Regions from separate parts of the Streptococcus porcinus genome, predicted to be linked through region 3. Evidence: predicted binding sites of a transcription regulator. Region 3 holds the regulator's gene; each other region holds the start of a gene.
The links. The regulator Rex, encoded in region 3, represses fermentation and respiration genes when NADH is low (regulators of the CRP and FNR family bind a similar motif). The targets are predictions, from matches to a motif close to TTGTGAANTANTTCACAA.

Region 1 (6,097 bases), 890 kb from region 3:
TCAAGTGACCTATCCTCGCAATGAGTGGTTAAAAATTACGTTAGCTTACGCCATGAGTATCCATAAATCTCAAGGGAGTGAATTTCAAGTTGTTATCCTACCTCTAACACGACAATCTGGGCGGTTGCTCCAACGTAATTTAATTTATACAGCCGTTACGCGCTCCAAAAGCAAATTAATTATGCTTGGTGAATACTCAGCCTTTGATTATGCCATTAAACACGTGGGTGACCGGCGCAAAACCTATTTAGTGCAACGCTTTAGTTACAGTAATAAGGATAGCCAACTCTTACATACCCACCAAAACCAGCTAGAGAGCTCAGCAATTTCAAAAGCTAGAAGCTCCATAATAAATACCCCAAAGTCAATGGATGAGCCAGCTAAGCCCCAAGAAGATTGTCGCTTAACGGTTAATAACTTTCTTTCAATCGATCCAATGATTGGCCTTAGCCAAGAAGATATCCTCTCTTTTTTCAAAAAAATGTGATTCACCCCTATGTGCCCTAATAAACTTATGATATAATGAACTTGTATTACTAATAATATACAAAAGGGTTGGAGGTTTATATGATTTCATACGAAAAAGTGCGTCAGTCACTTAAAACGCTCAATATTCTGATTATTGTTCTGAATGCTATTCTAGTAGTATTCTCTGTCTTTGGACTCATCTCATTGTTGCTTATTTTGAATAATGACCAGTTGATTTCACAAATGGGTGCTGATCAGGCGGCTACGCTAGAACAAGCTGTTACACCATTCTCGCTATTTATTTCTATTATTGCAATTGCACTAATGACCGCTATCATTGTCTACACGGTCATTAACCAATCAAAAATTAAAAAATTAATAGAAGTTAATTATTTACCTTACTACCTAGGATTTGGTTTATGTGCGGTTAATATTATTTCTACCTTATTAACTGCCCCAAATATTATTGGTATTGTCATTCAGTTGCTCTTCCTTACTCTTTATTACTTTGCTTTTAAGAAAGCAAAGACTTTAAATGAGAAAGAGCATTCTGAAACAATCGAAGATATCTAAAAAGCTTAGGACTATTTCCTAAGCTTTTTAGAGTTCTAGCAATATCTCGTCATTCTTTTCCTCTAACTGGGTTATAGTAACTCCCAGTAGTCGGATTCCTAATTCCGACTCTTCTATGCTGTCATAAATTTCATTTGCTGTTTGGCTTATTACTTCTAAATCGCGGGTAGCCCGATCTAAACTAACACGCTTCGTCAAAGTTGTGAAATCTGCATAGCGAACCTTGAGAATGACAATTTTACCGCGTTTATTACTATTACTCAAGCTAGTAACAACACGCTGAACATGTTTGGCAATTTCCGCTTTTACATCTGCCTCCGCATACAATAGCTTGCTGTAGGTCCGCTCACTACCAATTGATTTTCGAATACGATTAGCCTTCACAGGTGAATAACTAATCCCACGCGCCTTCCGATAAAGATCAAAACCAAAGCGACTAAAGTGGTCAATCAAAGTTATTTCTGATAACCCCAATAAATCTTTTCCATTATAGATACCCATCTCATGTAGCTTTTCCACAGACTTTATTCCCACTCCGTGGAATTTTTCGATTGGAAGCTTCTCAAGAAATGGCTGCGCTTGATCTGGTAGAATAAGAGTTAAACCATGAGGTTTCTCAAAGTCACTAGCTAATTTTGCTAGGAACTTATTATAAGATATACCTGCTGAACAAGTCAGATGTAATTCCTTCCAAATATCATACTGGATTAGCTTGGCTATTTTGACAGCCGAAGTCAATCCTAATTTATTTTCAGTAACATCAAGATAGGCCTCGTCAATCGACATAGGTTCTACTAAATCGGTGTAGCGCTTAAAAATCTGCCGAATTTTTAGACCTACCTCTTTATATTTATCATAATTTCCCGAGATAAAGATAGCTTGCGGGCAACGCTCATAAGCTTCTTTCGAGCTCATTGCTGAATGAATACCAAAAGCTCTAGCCTCATAATTACAGGTCGACACAACACCTCTTCCTCCGGTTTCCCGAGGATCTTTAGCAATAACTACTGGTTTCCCTTTTAGGCCTGGATTGTCACGCATTTCCACTGCAGCAAAAAAAGCATCCATATCGATATGGATAATTTTACGAGAAGTGTCGTTAAGGAGCGGAAATATAAGCATAAAATCCTCCTATAATCATTATAACTTTAAATTTTTAGAAAGACAAAGGAATAGCAGTGATACAGATTGTTACTGTTTTCTCAAACTGTATTATAAAAGAAAAAATAATTTGTCAAGAAATATGCTTGGGAAAACGTTTCCTTTATGTTAAACTGATTGTGTAAGTGTAACAGAACCTTTTGTTACTAGAATATTTAAGGAGAAAATTATGGCAACTGTAAAAACAAACACAGATGTTTTTGAAAAAGCTTGGGAAGGCTTTAAGGGAACAGATTGGAAAGAAAAAGCAAGTGTTTCAAGATTTGTTCAAGCAAACTACACGCCTTATGATGGCGATGAATCATTCCTTGCTGGCGTTACTGAACGTTCATTAAAAATCAAAAAAATTATTGAAGATACTAAAGCAGAATACGAAGCAACTCGCTTCCCGTTTGACACACGTCCTTCTTCAATCGCCGAAATCCCAGCTGGTTTCATCGATAAAGAGAACGAATTGATTTATGGTATCCAAAACGATGAATTGTTCAAACTGAACTTCATGCCAAAAGGTGGTATCCGTATGGCGGAAACCACTCTTAAAGAGAACGGCTATGAACCAGACCCAGCAGTTCATGAAATCTTTACTAAATACGTTACTACCGTAAATGATGGTATCTTCCGCGCCTACACTTCAAATATCCGTCGTGCGCGCCACGCTCATACTGTAACTGGTTTGCCAGACGCATACTCTCGTGGACGTATTATCGGTGTTTATGCTCGTCTTGCTCTATATGGTGCAGATTACTTAATGCAAGAAAAAGTAAATGACTGGAACGCTATTACTGAAATTGATGAAGAATCAATCCGTCTACGTGAAGAAATTAACCTACAATACCAAGCACTTGGTGAAGTCGCTAAACTTGGAGACCTTTATGGTGTTGACGTTCGCCGTCCCGCAGAAAATGTTAAAGAAGCTATTCAATGGGTAAATATTGCCTTCATGGCTGTCTGCCGTGTTATCAACGGTGCTGCAACTTCCCTTGGACGTGTGCCAATTGTCCTTGATATCTTCGCAGAACGTGACCTTGCTCGTGGAACATTTACCGAATCAGAAATCCAAGAATTTGTTGATGACTTTGTTCTTAAACTACGTACAGTAAAATTTGCTCGTACTAAAGCTTATGACGCACTTTACTCAGGTGACCCAACATTCATTACAACTTCAATGGCTGGTATGGGTAATGACGGTCGTCACCGTGTTACTAAGATGGACTACCGTTTCTTGAACACTCTTGACAATATCGGTAACTCTCCAGAGCCAAACTTGACTGTTCTTTGGACTGACAAGTTGCCAGAATCATTCCGTCGCTACTGTATGAAAATGAGCCACAAACATTCTTCTATCCAATATGAAGGTGTGACAACAATGGCCAAAGAAGGTTACGGTGAAATGTCATGTATTTCATGTTGTGTATCACCACTTGACCCTGAAAATGAAGACAAACGTCACAATATCCAGTACTTTGGTGCTCGCGTAAACGTGCTTAAAGCCCTACTTACTGGTCTTAACGGTGGTTACGATGATGTTCATAGAGACTACAAAGTATTTAACGTTGTTGAACCAATCACATCAGAAATCCTTAACTACGATGAAGTTATGGCTAACTTTGAAAAATCTCTTGACTGGTTGACAGACACCTATGTAGATGCCCTTAATATCATTCACTACATGACTGATAAATACAACTATGAAGCAGTTCAAATGGCTTTCCTACCTAGTCATCAACGCGCTAATATGGGATTTGGTATCTGTGGCTTCGCTAATACCGTTGATACACTATCAGCGATTAAATATGCAACTGTTAAAACAATACGCGACGAAAATGGTTACATCTACGACTACGAAGTTACCGGTGATTTCCCTCGTTATGGTGAAGACGATGACCGTGTAGATGATATTGCTAAATGGTTGATGGAAGCTTACCATACTCGTCTAGCTAGCCACAAACTTTATAAGAATGCTGAAGCTTCTGTTTCTCTTCTTACAATTACTTCAAACGTTGCTTATTCAAAACAAACTGGTAACTCTCCAGTCCACCGTGGTGTCTTCTTAAACGAAGATGGTACCGTGAACACAAGTAAAGTTGAGTTCTTCTCACCAGGTGCTAACCCATCTAACAAAGCAAAAGGTGGTTGGTTACAAAACCTTAACTCACTTGCTAAACTAGAATTCTCTCATGCTAACGATGGTATCTCATTAACTACTCAAGTTTCACCACGTGCCCTAGGTAAAACATTTGATGAACAAGTTGATAATTTAGTTACTGTTCTTGATGGTTATTTCGAAAACGGTGGCCAACATGTCAATTTGAATGTTATGGACCTTAATGATGTTTACGATAAAATCATGGCAGGTGAAGATGTTATTGTTCGTATCTCAGGATACTGTGTCAATACTAAATACCTCACACCTGAACAAAAACAAGAATTGACACAACGTGTCTTCCACGAAGTTCTCTCAATGGACGATGCTGCTGAAGCTATCTCAGGGAAATAATTTTTGCTAAAAAGAAACAATGTCTATTGACATTGCTTCTTTTTTAGTTAAAATAGTTTTATGATTATCAAACAAACCCGAAATACCTTATCAAAAACGTACATTGATGCTGTTAAAATCCGTCAGACAGTATTCGTTGATGAACAAAAGGTACCCGCGTCACTTGAAATTGATAAAGATGAAGCGCATTGTCTTCACTTTACAGTATATCACGATGATGGCAGACCGTGTGCAACTTGTCGTATTCTTCCAAGCAAAAATGATACCACCATTACCTTACAACGTATGGCCGTTTTATGTGACTTTCGTGGCGATCAGATAGGACAGACCTTGATGACTTATGTGATAGACTATGCTCATATTCAAGGTTTTGAAAAAATTGTTTTGCATGCACAGTTATCGGCCCAAACTTTTTATGAAAAGCTTGGATTTTCACCAGTCGGTCCTATTTTTGAAGAGGCGGGTATTAAACACATTGCTATGGAAAAAACTATTTAAAAAAGGCTAGGCCTCTTTGTTCTTACTTTAGACATAGTATTGTGATCTTAAGCATCCTAGAAAGTGTTACATTAAAAAAAAGCTCAAGATATGATATGCCTATCAAAGATTCAAAAAATCCTCATCTTATTGAGGATTTTTCTACTTTTCTATTAATAAGAATCTTCGTTCAATGATTCTCTTCAAACGCGGACCTTATAACAGTCATTAAGGCATCACGCTCTTTAATCCATTCTGCTCTCTCATCTTTATCATAGGTACGGTTAGTGAGAAAAATAGCTGCTTCTCGCTTTTGATTATACATGATAAAAGTTCCAGTGTAACCAGTATGATCTAGATAACCTTTATTTAAGCGCCAAGCCAATGAGCGTTCTTTTTTCTGATGACTATAATTTTGAAAAAGCTTAGCTGAAAAGTCATCTTGCATGTAATGTTCAAGAAAAGTCTTCATATCTTTAAGAGTAGAAAAGAGCCCAGCTGACCCGGCATGATTTTCCAAGACCTTTGCTTTAGGGTCATGGACAATTCCGTCATCTATGCCTTTTACAGTCGGCACTGCACCAGCTCTTGGACCAAAGCTCGTTTCAGACATACCAAAAGGCTGAAAAATATAATCGAAGAACAGCTGATCTAAAGACTTATCCAGTAATTTCTCCAACATAAAGCCTAACAAGAGAAAATTGACATCGGTGTAGCGAAATGTTTTATCACTAGTCACTTTTAAGTGATTCAGTGCCTCTTTAAGCTGCGCTGCATTAAGTTGATTCCTATTTGGAATATAGGGGTCTAAACCGCTAGTATGAGTTAAAAGCTGCCGCACAGTAACCTCGTTACTGCTAAAATCGGGGTAGTAAAACTGCAATGGTCTATCCAGCTCTAAAGCTCCGCTATTGACCAAAA
Region 2 (6,097 bases), 940 kb from region 3:
TCCTACAGTTTTTAATTGTAAGAAAAATATTAGTAGAACTAGACGGTTTAAAATAATCATTCAATTAGTGCCAGGGCTTCTATTTGGTTTACTTATCAACTGTTATGATCGTTTGCTCCAGAGGGTTCAGGCTATCAATCATTATGGTAGCCAATTAAATGTCCTATTGTTAAGTGTTTTGGTGCTTGCGTTAGGTGTTTACCTTAAAGTAAGTTCTGATTTTATTCCGATGCCAGGTGATGGCCTGCCTCAATCAATTTCCAGTGCTTATCATTTACCCTTCGCTGGAGGACGCTTATGGCAACTTTATGGGCAAGACCTTATGTATCCATATTAGCAAAAAGAAGTTAAACTATTTTCCTTTCTAGAAAGCATATCATAAACATGCTCTAACAGGCATAAGTAAAGGAAGCTTCAAATCAGAACTCTCTCTCGTATGAATTCAAAATAAAGCCTATTCCTAAGGATGTGCTATAATGTAGTCAGAAAAGAGGATAATCCACCATGGAAAAACAAGAATATATCAAAATTCTACAAGATGTTATTCAAATTGGATCAGAAAATGGCAATGAAGAGCAAGTTGCTATGTATTATCGTGATCTTTTAAAAAGGCATGGTATTCATTCGCAACTAGTGACCTATTCTGAAGGAAGAAGCAGTCTGATTTCAGAGATTTCAAACGGATCTGGGCCTGTGCTTGCCTTATCAGGACATATGGATGTTGTTAGTGTTGGTAATGTTGAGGATTGGACTTATCCCCCATTTTCAGGGTATATTGAAAAAGATGTTATTTGGGGAAGAGGAGCATCAGATATGAAGGCCGGATTGACAGCGCTGATTCTTGCTTTTATTGAAATCTATGAATCTCAACAATTTAAAGGAAAAGTGAAGTTATTAGCAACTGTTGGTGAAGAGGTTGGAGAACTTGGCTCTGCTCAATTGACGGATTTAGGGTATTTGGATGATGTTGAGGCAGTACTAATTGGGGAACCTTGTAACATTGGAGTTGTGTATGGACATAAAGGGTCTCTTAATTATAAGGTTACCTCAAAGGGAACGTCTGCACATTCTTCAACGCCGGAGTTGGGCAATAATGCCATCGAACATCTCTTACTAGCTATGACTAAGATTTCAGAGAGAATTACTCAGAAGTCAGATCAAATTGTAAATGAAGTATTGGGGAAAACTTTCCATAATATTACCTTAGTGACAGGTGGTAGCCAAGTCAATTCTATTCCGGAGTATGCTAATTTTGAAGCTAATGCTAGAACTATTCCTGAATTTGACAATCAGGCATTAATGCAAGAGGTTTTTGCAGTTATTCAGGAGTTAAACAAAAAGGAAGGTTTTGATTTAGAAGCAACTATTACGGCTGATCAGCCTCCAGTTCAAACCAATCCTAACTCAAAATTAATTGAAACGATTACTGATGTTGCTAATGCTATTGATACCTTGAAGCCTCAATCACTAGTTCATCAGATGAATACTGTACTTGGTGAGGACGAACAACTGAATTTAGAGGATTTTTCTGACTTGAAGCAGGTAAAACCAATGGTTGTATCAGGGACAACCGATGCTGCGCAATTTATTAGAGCCAATGATAATTTGGAGTTAGCTGTCTATGGTCCGGGTATGCCAACACTAAACCATAAACGAGATGAAAGGTTGCCATTAGCTCAATACTTAGATTTTATTGATGCCTATAAAGCTATTATTGAGTCCTACTTGATACGTGGCTAGTTGTTACAGGTTATATCCACAACAGGTCGTTTTTAAAGGAAAAAGAAAAGTCCGTAGTAAGGGAATTGCTATATAGCATGTAAAACTCTATTTGTTTAAAGTGATAAAAAGTCAACTGCTGAAAAACAGTTGACTTTTTAATTGTTAAATTGTAATTAAAATTATAACTGTGTAAAGTCTAGTACTTTACGGCCTTGAATAAGCCCTTTTTCCATTTCGTCAAAAACTTGTGGCGCTGTATCTACAGGAACTGTTTCAACTACTGGAACAACTAATCCTTGAGCACCAAAGGCAAAAGCTTCTTCAAGGTCTTTACGAGTTCCGACTAGTGATCCTTTGATGCGGATGCCATCTAGAACAGTTTTTACGATGCTTAAATCCATGTATTCTGAAGGAAGACCAACAGCAACAACAGTACCACCGGCACGAACACTTTCAACAGCTTGGTTGAAGGCAACTTTAGAAACAGCGGTAACAACTGCTCCGTGACAGCCACCGGATACTTTTTGAATATAGGCTGGAACATCTTCTATTTCTTTACCATTAACGATAACGTCAGCTCCACATTCTTTGGCAAGTTCTAATTTATCTTGGTTGATATCAACAGCAATAACTTGAGCGTTAAAGACTTTTTTGGCGTATTGGATGGCAAGGTTGCCTAAACCACCAGCTCCGTAGATAACAATCCATTCGCCAGGAGCAATGTCAGACTCTTTGATTGCTTTATAGGTTGTAACACCAGCACAGGTAATAGATGAGGCCTGTGCTGGGTCAAGGTTTTCTGGTACTTTAACAGCATAATCAGCTGTGACAAGAGCATATTCACTCATACCACCGTCAACGGTGTAACCTGCATTTTTAACAGAACGGCATAGTGTTTCTCTACCGGTAGTACAGTATTCACAGTGACCACAACCTTCAAAGAACCATGCAATTGACACACGGTCACCAACTTGTAAAGTTGAGACGCCTTCACCGATTTCTTGGACAATACCAATACCTTCATGACCAAGGATAGTGCCAGGAACTTCACCGAAATCACCATGTGCAACGTGTAAGTCTGTGTGACAGACACCACAGTATTCTACTTTGACAAGTGCTTGACCATAACCCACTTTGGGTACTTCGTGGTCAATAACATCTACGCCAGTGCTTGTTTGATTAACAACAACTGCTTTCATATAAATCCCTCCGATAATAATTATCATATATTGAAAACGCTTACACTAATATTTTATGATTTTGTGATTATTTTGTCAAACGATTTTTTGTTATTTATCAAAAAATCAGTCATAGAATGAAAAAAGGGCTCTTATATGATAAAGTAAAGTGACAGTAATGGAAAAGTAACACCATGCAGAAAGGATTTTTTGATGGAAGTTATTGATAAATTGATTTCTCAGAACGCTGAATTAATGAACTTATTGAAACTGATAAAGGGTTTAGATTTACCAGATTCGTGGCTTTGTGCGGGTACTTTACGGAACTTTATTTGGAATAAGTTGTCAAACCATAATGAAATTTTGACAACGGACATTGATTTGGTATTTTTTGATCCTAACATGACTTATCAAGAAAGCTTGACTTTGGAGCAAAGTATAATGAGAAAATTCCCCCAATACAACTGGGACGTTAAAAATGAGGTCTATATGCACTATCATACACCAGCTGCCTCAGCTTATAGTAGTGCCTGTGATGCTATTTCGAAATTTCCTGAAAAGTGTACAGCTATTGCAGCTAGATTGGATGACAAAAACCAGCTAGAGCTCTTTTTGCCTTATGGAGAAGCAGATATTTTACAATTTCAGGTAAATCCAACACCCTACTATACAGAAAATAGAGAGCGCCACAAAAAATACAATCAAAGGCAATACCAAAAAAATTGGTCCTCTACCTGGCCGCAATTGAAGGTAAGTTTTTTTCCAGAATAAGACTTTCTCGGGAAGAAAGAGTAAAGATGTTTGTCGAAAGCTTAAAAATCTAGAGAAAAGAGCAACAAAATGAAATTTTTTGAAATCTTTTGTTTTATTATTGAAACAAATTGGAGTATAATATAAGGGTTAAAGAATAACTAAAAGAAAGGCTTTTCATGACAATTCCTGTTTTTCTTGAACTTGTGGAGATGAAGGCCAAGACAGCAAGTGTTTTACCTTTTTTAATTGGTTTATGCTTTAGTTACTATTACTACGGAAGTGTTCATCTTTTTTGGGTTCTATTATTTTTTATCGCCATGTTTTGTTTCAATATGTTTGTTGATGTCTGGGATAATTATAATGACTATAAAAATGCTATTAATTTAGATTACCAAGCCAAGACGAATATTATTGGACGCGAGAACTTATCTCTCAAATTAATAGAGCAAATGATGGCTATCTTTCTCTTTATTTCAGCGACTATTGGTATCCTTTTAACCATGATGGTAGGGTGGCCATTATTAGTCATGGGACTATTTTGCTTTGCGGTTGGAATACTCTATTCGTACGGTCCAAAACCTTTATCAAGCTTACCTTTGGGGGAGTTTTTCTCTGGTTTTACAATGGGTTTTATGATTAGTCTGATTTGTGTTTATTTGAATACCTATGACAATTTTAGATGGGATTTTGCAACTTTAGGAGCAATCTTTCTGATTTCCTTGCCAAATACATTATGGATTGCTAATCTAATGTTGGCCAATAACTTATGTGATAAAGAAGAAGATGAAAGCAACCATCGCTACACTTTAGTTCATTATACGGGACTACAAGGAGGACTGGTTCTCTTTGCTTTGGGTAATATTATGGCTATGCTGGCAATTATCGGACAATATACGCTTGGACTTGCTCCAATGACTGTATTATTGTGCTTATTTTTAGTGCCATTTATTTATAAGCAAACCTATCTACTTTGGCAGAAACAAGTTAAGAAAGAAACTTTTATCTGTGCTGTTCGAATTTTGGCTTTAGGTTCATTAACACAAGTAGTAACCTATTTTATCGGGATACTATTAACATAAAGACATTGACATTAATATTAAGAAGGAGAATATTATGCAAGAGATATTAGTACTGGGAGCTGGTTATGCTGGTTTGAAAACGGTACGTAATTTACAAAAACAAACGGGTGATTTTCATATTACACTGGTAGATCGTAATGACTATCACTATGAAGCGACAGAGCTTCATGAAGTAGCGGCGGGATCACAGCCAAAAGAAAAAATTTCATATCCTATCCAAGATGTTATCAACCCTAAGAAAGTAACCTTCATCCAAGATGATGTTGTCAAAGCTAATCCTGAGGCTTCTACAGTTGAATTAAAAAATAATGGAACTCTTCATTATGATTACGTGGTTGTATCACTGGGCTTTTGTTCAGAAACTTTTGGAATCAGCGGTGCTAAAGAGAATGCCCTTCAAATGGTAGATATTAATACAGCTGAAAATATTCATCATCATATTTTGCACATGATGGAAAAATACCGTGAAACAAAAGATAAGAATTATCTCCGTCTATTGATTTGTGGAGCTGGTTTTACAGGTATTGAGTTAGCGGGAGCTTTAGTTGATGAGCGCAAACGATACGCTAAAATTGCCGGTGTGACAGAAGATCAGATTGAAATTGTCTGCGTTGAAGCAGCTACTCGTATTTTACCGATGTTTGACGATAAATTAGCTCAATATGGTGTTGACTTAATTGAAAAATTGGGTGTCAACTTAATGCTTGGCTCAATGATTAAAGAGATTAAACCAGGTGAGGTTGTTTACGTAACAAGTCCGGATGAAGATGCAGAACGTCACTCAATCGCTGCTGAAACAATCATATGGACAACAGGGGTTAGTGGAAGTCCGATAATGGGTGAATCTGGCTTTGCAGAACGTCGTGGCCGTGTTGTGGTCAACAAAGATTTACGTGATCCAAAAAACGACAAGGTCTATATTCTTGGGGATGTATCAGCCTTTATAGATCCGGAAACAAATCGTCCTTTCCCAACGACGGCTCAAATTGCCACACGTATGGGAGCACATGCTGCTAAGAACTTGGCGCGTCAATTAAAAGGAGAAGAAACGGAAGATTTCAACTACAAATCTTTAGGAACAGTTGCTTCTGTTGGTAATACACACGCCTTTGGTTTAGTTGGTAAATCAAAAGTTAAAGGATATCCAGCCTCAGTTGTTAAGAAAAGCATCATGAACAAATCATTAGTTGATATCGGTGGCTTGAAAGAACTTCTTGCCAAAGGTCGTTTCGATTTGTATCATTAAGATATGATGAATTACTTTTAGTATACTTACCTTACGCTACTTGAAACAAAGTAAGGATTACACAAATCGGAGGAAGATTTATGACTATTGAAACACTAGCACGATTTCAATTTGCAATG
Region 3 (6,097 bases):
ATGTTTACAGTTTTATTTCCAATTTTAATTTTTCATCTAATGATGCAAGCGGCATTAACGATAGGTACTGTTCCAATTATCGCATACACCCTATATTAGCAATCTTGGTTGGGAAGTGGTTACGACGTTTTATTGGGGAAACGCGGTCACATTTTGCTCTCTTCTTACTCCCCACAGTTGAGGGAGGAAGTGTTGCTCTGCCATTATACTTATCCATTGTCGGTGTTTCCAGTAATACAGTCATTTTTGATATTGCTGGTGCTATAACCGCATTTTTGATTATTCCCATTTTAGTGTCAAAGGCTGCGGCCAATCAAACCAGCAATAAAGAATTAGTGGTTTCTATTATGAAGCATCCCTTTGTGATTGCAATTTTTCTAGGTTTAGTAGGTAACGTTTGTCATTGGCCAGAGATAATTGCACATAGCTTCATTGCACCAGCTTATGATGGAATTATCGGGCGGGCAACGTCTCCTATTGCAGGAATGATTCTTTTTATACTCGGCTATGATCTTAATATGAGTTTGACTACAATTAGGCCGTTAGTAAAATTAATATTCGTTCGTTTTACTTTTTATATTTTTGTTATTCTCGGGTTCTTTATTTTATTTCCGAAAATTATGGCTAACTATGATTTTAAGTTGGCTGTTCTCATTTATTTTATGTGTCCCACGGGGTTTGCTTTGCCAGCAATTATTTCTCCAGTCTTTAAGTCTGAAGAGGATGAGTTATTTTCGGCAACTTTTATTTCACTATCTCTTGTTGTGACTTTGATTGTTTACACACTTATTGTTATTTTCGTGGCTTACTAACTTACTATAAAAAAAGGAGAAAATGATGTCTACAAAACAATTTCCAGATAACTTTTTATGGGGTGGCGCAACTGCGGCCAACCAATTAGAAGGTGCTTTTGATCTTGATGGTCGTGGATTGGCTAATGTTGATTTATCACCCGTTGGTGATGCTCGCCTTGATGTTATCACTGGTAAACGTAAAATGTTTAATTTTGAAGAGGGGTATTTCTACCCAGCTAAAGAGTCTATTGATTTTTATCATCGTTATAAAGAAGATATTGCTTTATTTGCTGAAATGGGTTTTAAAACCTTTCGCATGTCCATTGCCTGGTCCCGAATTTTCCCGAAAGGAGATGAAAGTCACCCCAATGAAGCTGGCTTGGCCTTTTACGAAGAAGTTTTTAAAGAATGTCATAAATATGGAATCGAACCCTTAGTGACCATTACCCATTTTGATATTCCCATGCATTTAGTAACAGAATATGGTGGTTGGCGTAATCGGAAATTGGTTGACTTTTATGGTAATTTAGTTACTGTTTTATTTAAACGTTATAAGGGACTTGTTAACTATTGGTTAACATTTAACGAAATCAACATTCTTCTGCATGCTCCATTTATGGGAGCTGGGATTGTTTTTGAAAAAGGCGAAGACCGCAATCAAGTTCTCTACAAAGCAGCCCATCATGAATTATTGGCCTCAGCTTTGGCAACAAAAATTGGACACGAAATAGATCCAGAAAATCAAATTGGCTGCATGTTAGCGGCTGGGAAATTTTATCCAATGACACCCAAACCTGAAGATGTTTGGGCAGCTATGGAAAAAGACCGTGAAAATTACTTCTTTATTGATGTTCAAGCACGAGGAGAATATCCGGAATATGCCTTAAAATTCTTTGAACGAGAAGGTATCAAACTAACCTTTGAAGAAGGTGATGAGCAACTTCTAAAAGAAAATACAGTTGACTTTGTGTCGTTCTCCTACTATGCTAGTCGTGCAGCACAAGCTCAAAAAACTGATCAATCTGAAGCTAGTCTTTTAGCTTCTTCAGAGAATCCTTACTTGGAAACAACTGATTGGGGTTGGGCCATTGATCCACTAGGATTTCGTATTACGCTAAATGATCTCTATGATAGATATCAAAAACCTCTATTTGTTGTTGAAAATGGACTTGGCGCAGTAGATGTCCCAGATGAAGGCGGCTATGTTGCAGATGATTATCGCATCGACTACTTACGACAACACATTGAAGCCATGCGCGATGCTATCACAGAAGATGGTGTAAGAGTCTTAGGATATACCACTTGGGGACCAATTGATCTTGTTTCAGCAGGAACAGGGGAGATGAAAAAACGATATGGCTTTATCTATGTTGACCGTGACAACTATGGGAATGGCACACTTAAACGCTCTAAGAAAAAATCTTTTAGTTGGTACCAAAAAGTTATTGCTTCGAATGGTTCAGATCTAGACTAATTTTAGAATCAGCTTTGCACAGTAAGATTAAAAGCCCTCACTAAATATTTACTCACTCTAACAACCTAAACTGGCTTTGCTATTAGAAGAAAAGAGAAAAAGGAGTGGCAGTTGAATGTTTCTTGATAGAGACTAAACCAACTGTCATTCTTTTTAATCTGCCTTAGATGTTCATTTTATTATTTTAGTGTATAATGAGTGAAAGGAGTTTTTATGTATTTTGAAAAGAAACATGTTTTGTACATTGTTATGGCCTTTCTCATCTGTTTTATGATTCAAGCCAATTGGGATATGGGAACCGATATCGTCCAAACCGTTATTAAGACAAGCTTACCATTTCTTTATGGAGCAGCCTTGGCCTATATCATTAATATTGTCATGACTGCCTATGAAAATCTTTTGAATCGTTTCATGAAAACCAACCGTTTTTTTCACTTAAGGCGTGGTGTCGCGATGATTCTAGCTTACGCAACCTTCATTGCTTTGTTTTTTTGGATTGTTTCCATAGTTATTCCAGATTTAATTGCTAGTATTAATATGATGCTGTCTTTTGATACAAGTTCAGTTAAACAGTATATTAATGATTTAAGTCATAATAAAATAATTGCTAAAGTGATTCATTATTTTGGTGGCGATGCTAAGATTACACAAACAATTAGCAATTATAGTCAACAGTTGTTGAAGCAGTTCTTGTCATTTCTAACGAGTATTTTAACCTCGATGACAGTGATTGCCTCAGCTATTATTAATGTCTTTGTGGCTTTTGTTTTTTCTTTTTATGTATTAGGTAATAAGGAACAACTTTGCCGTCAGGGCAATATTTTGGTTGATACCTATACTGGGATTCATGCCCAACGCATTCATTATATCGTTGGCTTGATGCATAATCGTTTTCGAGGTTTCTTTGTTGGACAGACTATTGAGGCAATGATTTTGGGAAGCTTAACTGCACTCGGAATGTTTCTCTTTAAACTTCCCTTTGCAGCTACTATAGGGGTACTTGTTGCCTTTACAGCTCTAATTCCGGTTGTAGGAGCTTATATAGGTGTTACAGTTGGTTTTATACTAATCATGACGCAATCCTTATCACAAGCTATTTTCTTTCTCATTTTCATTATCATTCTTCAACAATTTGAAGGTAACCTTATCTATCCACGTGTAGTAGGAAGTTCTATCAAATTACCTGGTATGTGGGTTTTGATGGCAATTACGATTGGGGCTTCCCTAAAAGGTATTGTCGGCATGATTGTTGCTGTCCCATTAGCTGCAACATTTTATCAGATGGTTAAAGATAATATTGATAAAAAACAAGCTATCAAAAAGAACCAAGTTTCCTAAAACTTAGTTCTTTTTTTATTGGCATGATGGTTTTTTGTAGCTTAGCAAAGTGTTTAACTTTTTCGAATATATCAAGTGGAGGTGTTAGAATGTATTCCATTAAGCTTGAGAAAGAAAGTCTGTTACCTAGGGAGAAGTTAGTTCGAAATGGTGCTGAGCAACTCAGTGATCAAGAACTGTTAGCTATTATCCTGAGAACTGGTAATAAGGATAAACATGTCATGGAGCTAGCCGCCAATCTCTTAAACACTGTTTCATCATTATCCGATTTTAAAAAAATGTCTCTACAAGAGTTACGACAATTAGTAGGGATTGGCAATGTAAAATCAATTGAGTTAAAAGCAATGCTTGAATTTTCAAGAAGGATCCAAGAATCTGAGCAAACTAGCCAATATCAAATTTTGTCAAGTTTTCAAATTGCTAAAAAAATGATAAAACAATTGGGAGATAAGGAACAAGAACATTTAGTAGCATTATATCTAGACACTCAAAATAAAGTTATTGAAGAGAAAACTATTTTTATTGGAAGTGTTCGACGCTCAATAGCTGAGCCTATGGAAATCATGCATTATGCTTGTCGGAATATGGCAACAAGCATGATTATTGTTCACAATCACCCTTCAGGTTTCGTAGCTCCAAGTGAAAATGACTATCATTTCACGAAAAACATAAAACAATTATGTGATCAAATCGGAATCGCTTGTCTTGATCACATAATTGTTGGAAAAAATAACTATTATAGTTTTCGTGAAAAAACCAATCTGTTTTGTGAGTAAATTTTTGAATAAAACGAATACAATGATGAATGTGACATTAGGTTACTTATTGAGACTTTCACTTGTTAACACGCTTTATCTTACTTATTTGCTTGATTCATAAAATAGAGTAAGGTTTGAAGTTCACTTGTTAAATCAACATATTGTACAATAACATCAGCTGGCACTTGAAGATGCACCGGTGAAAAACTTAGAATCCCTTTAATCCCTGCAGCAATAAGTTGATCAGCAACCTCTTGTGCCTGCACGCTTGGTACCGTTAAAATAGCTGTCTCAATATCTGTTTTTTCAACGTGCTCTTTTAATGTTGACATACCATAAATGGGAATCCCATCAGCAGTATTTGTTCCAACCATGGGATGACTATCAACATCAAAACCCATGGAAATTTGCATCTTATTACGATCGTGGAAGCGATAGTGCAGCAGTGCACGGCCAATATTACCACATCCTACAATAAGAACATTGGTTGTCGAGTGATCGTTTAAGAGATCAGCGAAAAAGTTCATTAATTTTGAAACATCATATCCGAATCCTCGACGTCCCAATTCACCAAAGTAGGAAAAGTCACGACGGACTGTTGCAGAGTCAATCCCCATTGCGTCTGCAATTTGTTTAGAACTCGCTTTTTCAATCTGATCGGCATAAAAACGTTTGAAAATGCGATAATACAAAGACAAGCGCTTAGCTGTTGCCTTTGGAATGGATTTATCAATTACCATTATCTTGCTCCTTTTTTATTATTCAGTATCTTTCATGCTACTATTGTAACAAATACTTTGTGAAAAATGCAACTTTTATCCACTAGATAGGAGTAAATATTACTATTTAGTTCCGTCATAAGAAAAGCCTTCTTTTACAGAAGGCTAAATTCTAAGATGAGTGATAAAAAGAGAGCTTTCTTAAGCCATTTAAATTAATAGTAAAGGGATTAGTTTGCTTTCTTTGTAAAGATATCACGTTCTACCAAGCTATCCATTAAAAAGTAAAACTTATCTTGTAATATTTTATGTTTTTCTGATTTAAAAATATTTACCATACGTAAGCCAGACTGGTCTGTAATAGCCAATTTAAACGCATCAAGCTCCTTGTTAATTGTAATTTTCAATGGGAAGCCATCACCAGAGTTTGGGACCTCCTCTAAAAGGCGTGTCAGCTCATAGTGTCCTACTTTTGTAACTGAAAAAGTCGTATCTCTGAGAGTATATTTTTTTATTTTGGGACTTATTTCATATGTGTACCGACAGTCTGGTAAAGCAATTTCTTTTTCAAATGCCATTTGATACTCCTAAAATAGTTTTTAATTCTTTTATAAAGGATTGAATTTCCTCAATTGTATTTTGTTCAGAAAATGAAATTCTGATGGCTTCTTTTAGTCGAACAGATTCTTTGCCATAGTAGGCTTCTAAAACATGACTTGGTTCGACTGTACCAGCAGTACAAGCAGATCCTGTGGAAATAGCAATATTTGCCATATCTAAACGGGTGAGTAAGAGACCATTTTGTTGACCGGGAAAGCCAATATTGATAACATGCGGAAGTGATTTTTTTGATTTTGACAAATAGAAGTTACAATCAGAAAGATTAGCAATCAGCGTCTCTCTGAGTTTTTCAACGTGTTGAAAGTTTGCTGTCATCTTTTGATATGCTTCTTGTAAGGCAGTAGTCATTCCAACAATCCCAATAAGATTTTCGGTGCTAGCACGCCTCTTTTC

Region 1: pflB (formate C-acetyltransferase) is a predicted target of Rex. The motif match lies at 2,230-2,247, and genes of this name have one in related genera.
Region 2: adhP (alcohol dehydrogenase AdhP) is a predicted target of Rex. The motif match lies at 2,983-3,000, and genes of this name have one in related genera.

Annotation. Positions count from the first base shown of each region.
Region 1 covers NZ_LR594036.1:1,904,162-1,910,258, forward strand. Annotated here, with positions in the region: gene FGK96_RS09200 (ATP-dependent RecD-like DNA helicase) at 1-487, shown strand, start outside; gene FGK96_RS09205 (hypothetical protein) at 568-1,041, shown strand; gene dinB (DNA polymerase IV) at 1,069-2,163, opposite strand; gene pflB (formate C-acetyltransferase) at 2,372-4,699, shown strand; gene FGK96_RS09220 (GNAT family N-acetyltransferase) at 4,760-5,197, shown strand; gene FGK96_RS09225 (serine hydrolase domain-containing protein) at 5,367-6,097, opposite strand, start outside.
Region 2 covers NZ_LR594036.1:74,676-80,772, forward strand. Annotated here, with positions in the region: gene FGK96_RS10525 (hypothetical protein) at 1-56, shown strand, start outside; gene FGK96_RS10530 (hypothetical protein) at 68-337, shown strand; gene FGK96_RS00530 (ArgE/DapE family deacylase) at 505-1,740, shown strand; gene adhP (alcohol dehydrogenase AdhP) at 1,902-2,921, opposite strand; gene FGK96_RS00540 (nucleotidyltransferase family protein) at 3,114-3,671, shown strand; gene FGK96_RS00545 (prenyltransferase) at 3,830-4,732, shown strand; gene FGK96_RS00550 (NAD(P)/FAD-dependent oxidoreductase) at 4,767-5,978, shown strand; gene FGK96_RS00555 (cytochrome ubiquinol oxidase subunit I) at 6,059-6,097, shown strand, end outside.
Region 3 covers NZ_LR594036.1:1,012,668-1,018,764, reverse strand. Annotated here, with positions in the region: gene FGK96_RS10565 (AEC family transporter) at 1-99, shown strand, start outside; gene FGK96_RS04850 (transporter) at 105-812, shown strand; gene FGK96_RS04845 (6-phospho-beta-glucosidase) at 838-2,268, shown strand; gene FGK96_RS04840 (AI-2E family transporter) at 2,482-3,606, shown strand; gene radC (RadC family protein) at 3,696-4,382, shown strand; gene FGK96_RS04830 (redox-sensing transcriptional repressor Rex) at 4,463-5,104, opposite strand; gene FGK96_RS04825 (DUF1831 domain-containing protein) at 5,314-5,661, opposite strand; gene FGK96_RS04820 (cysteine desulfurase family protein) at 5,651-6,097, opposite strand, start outside.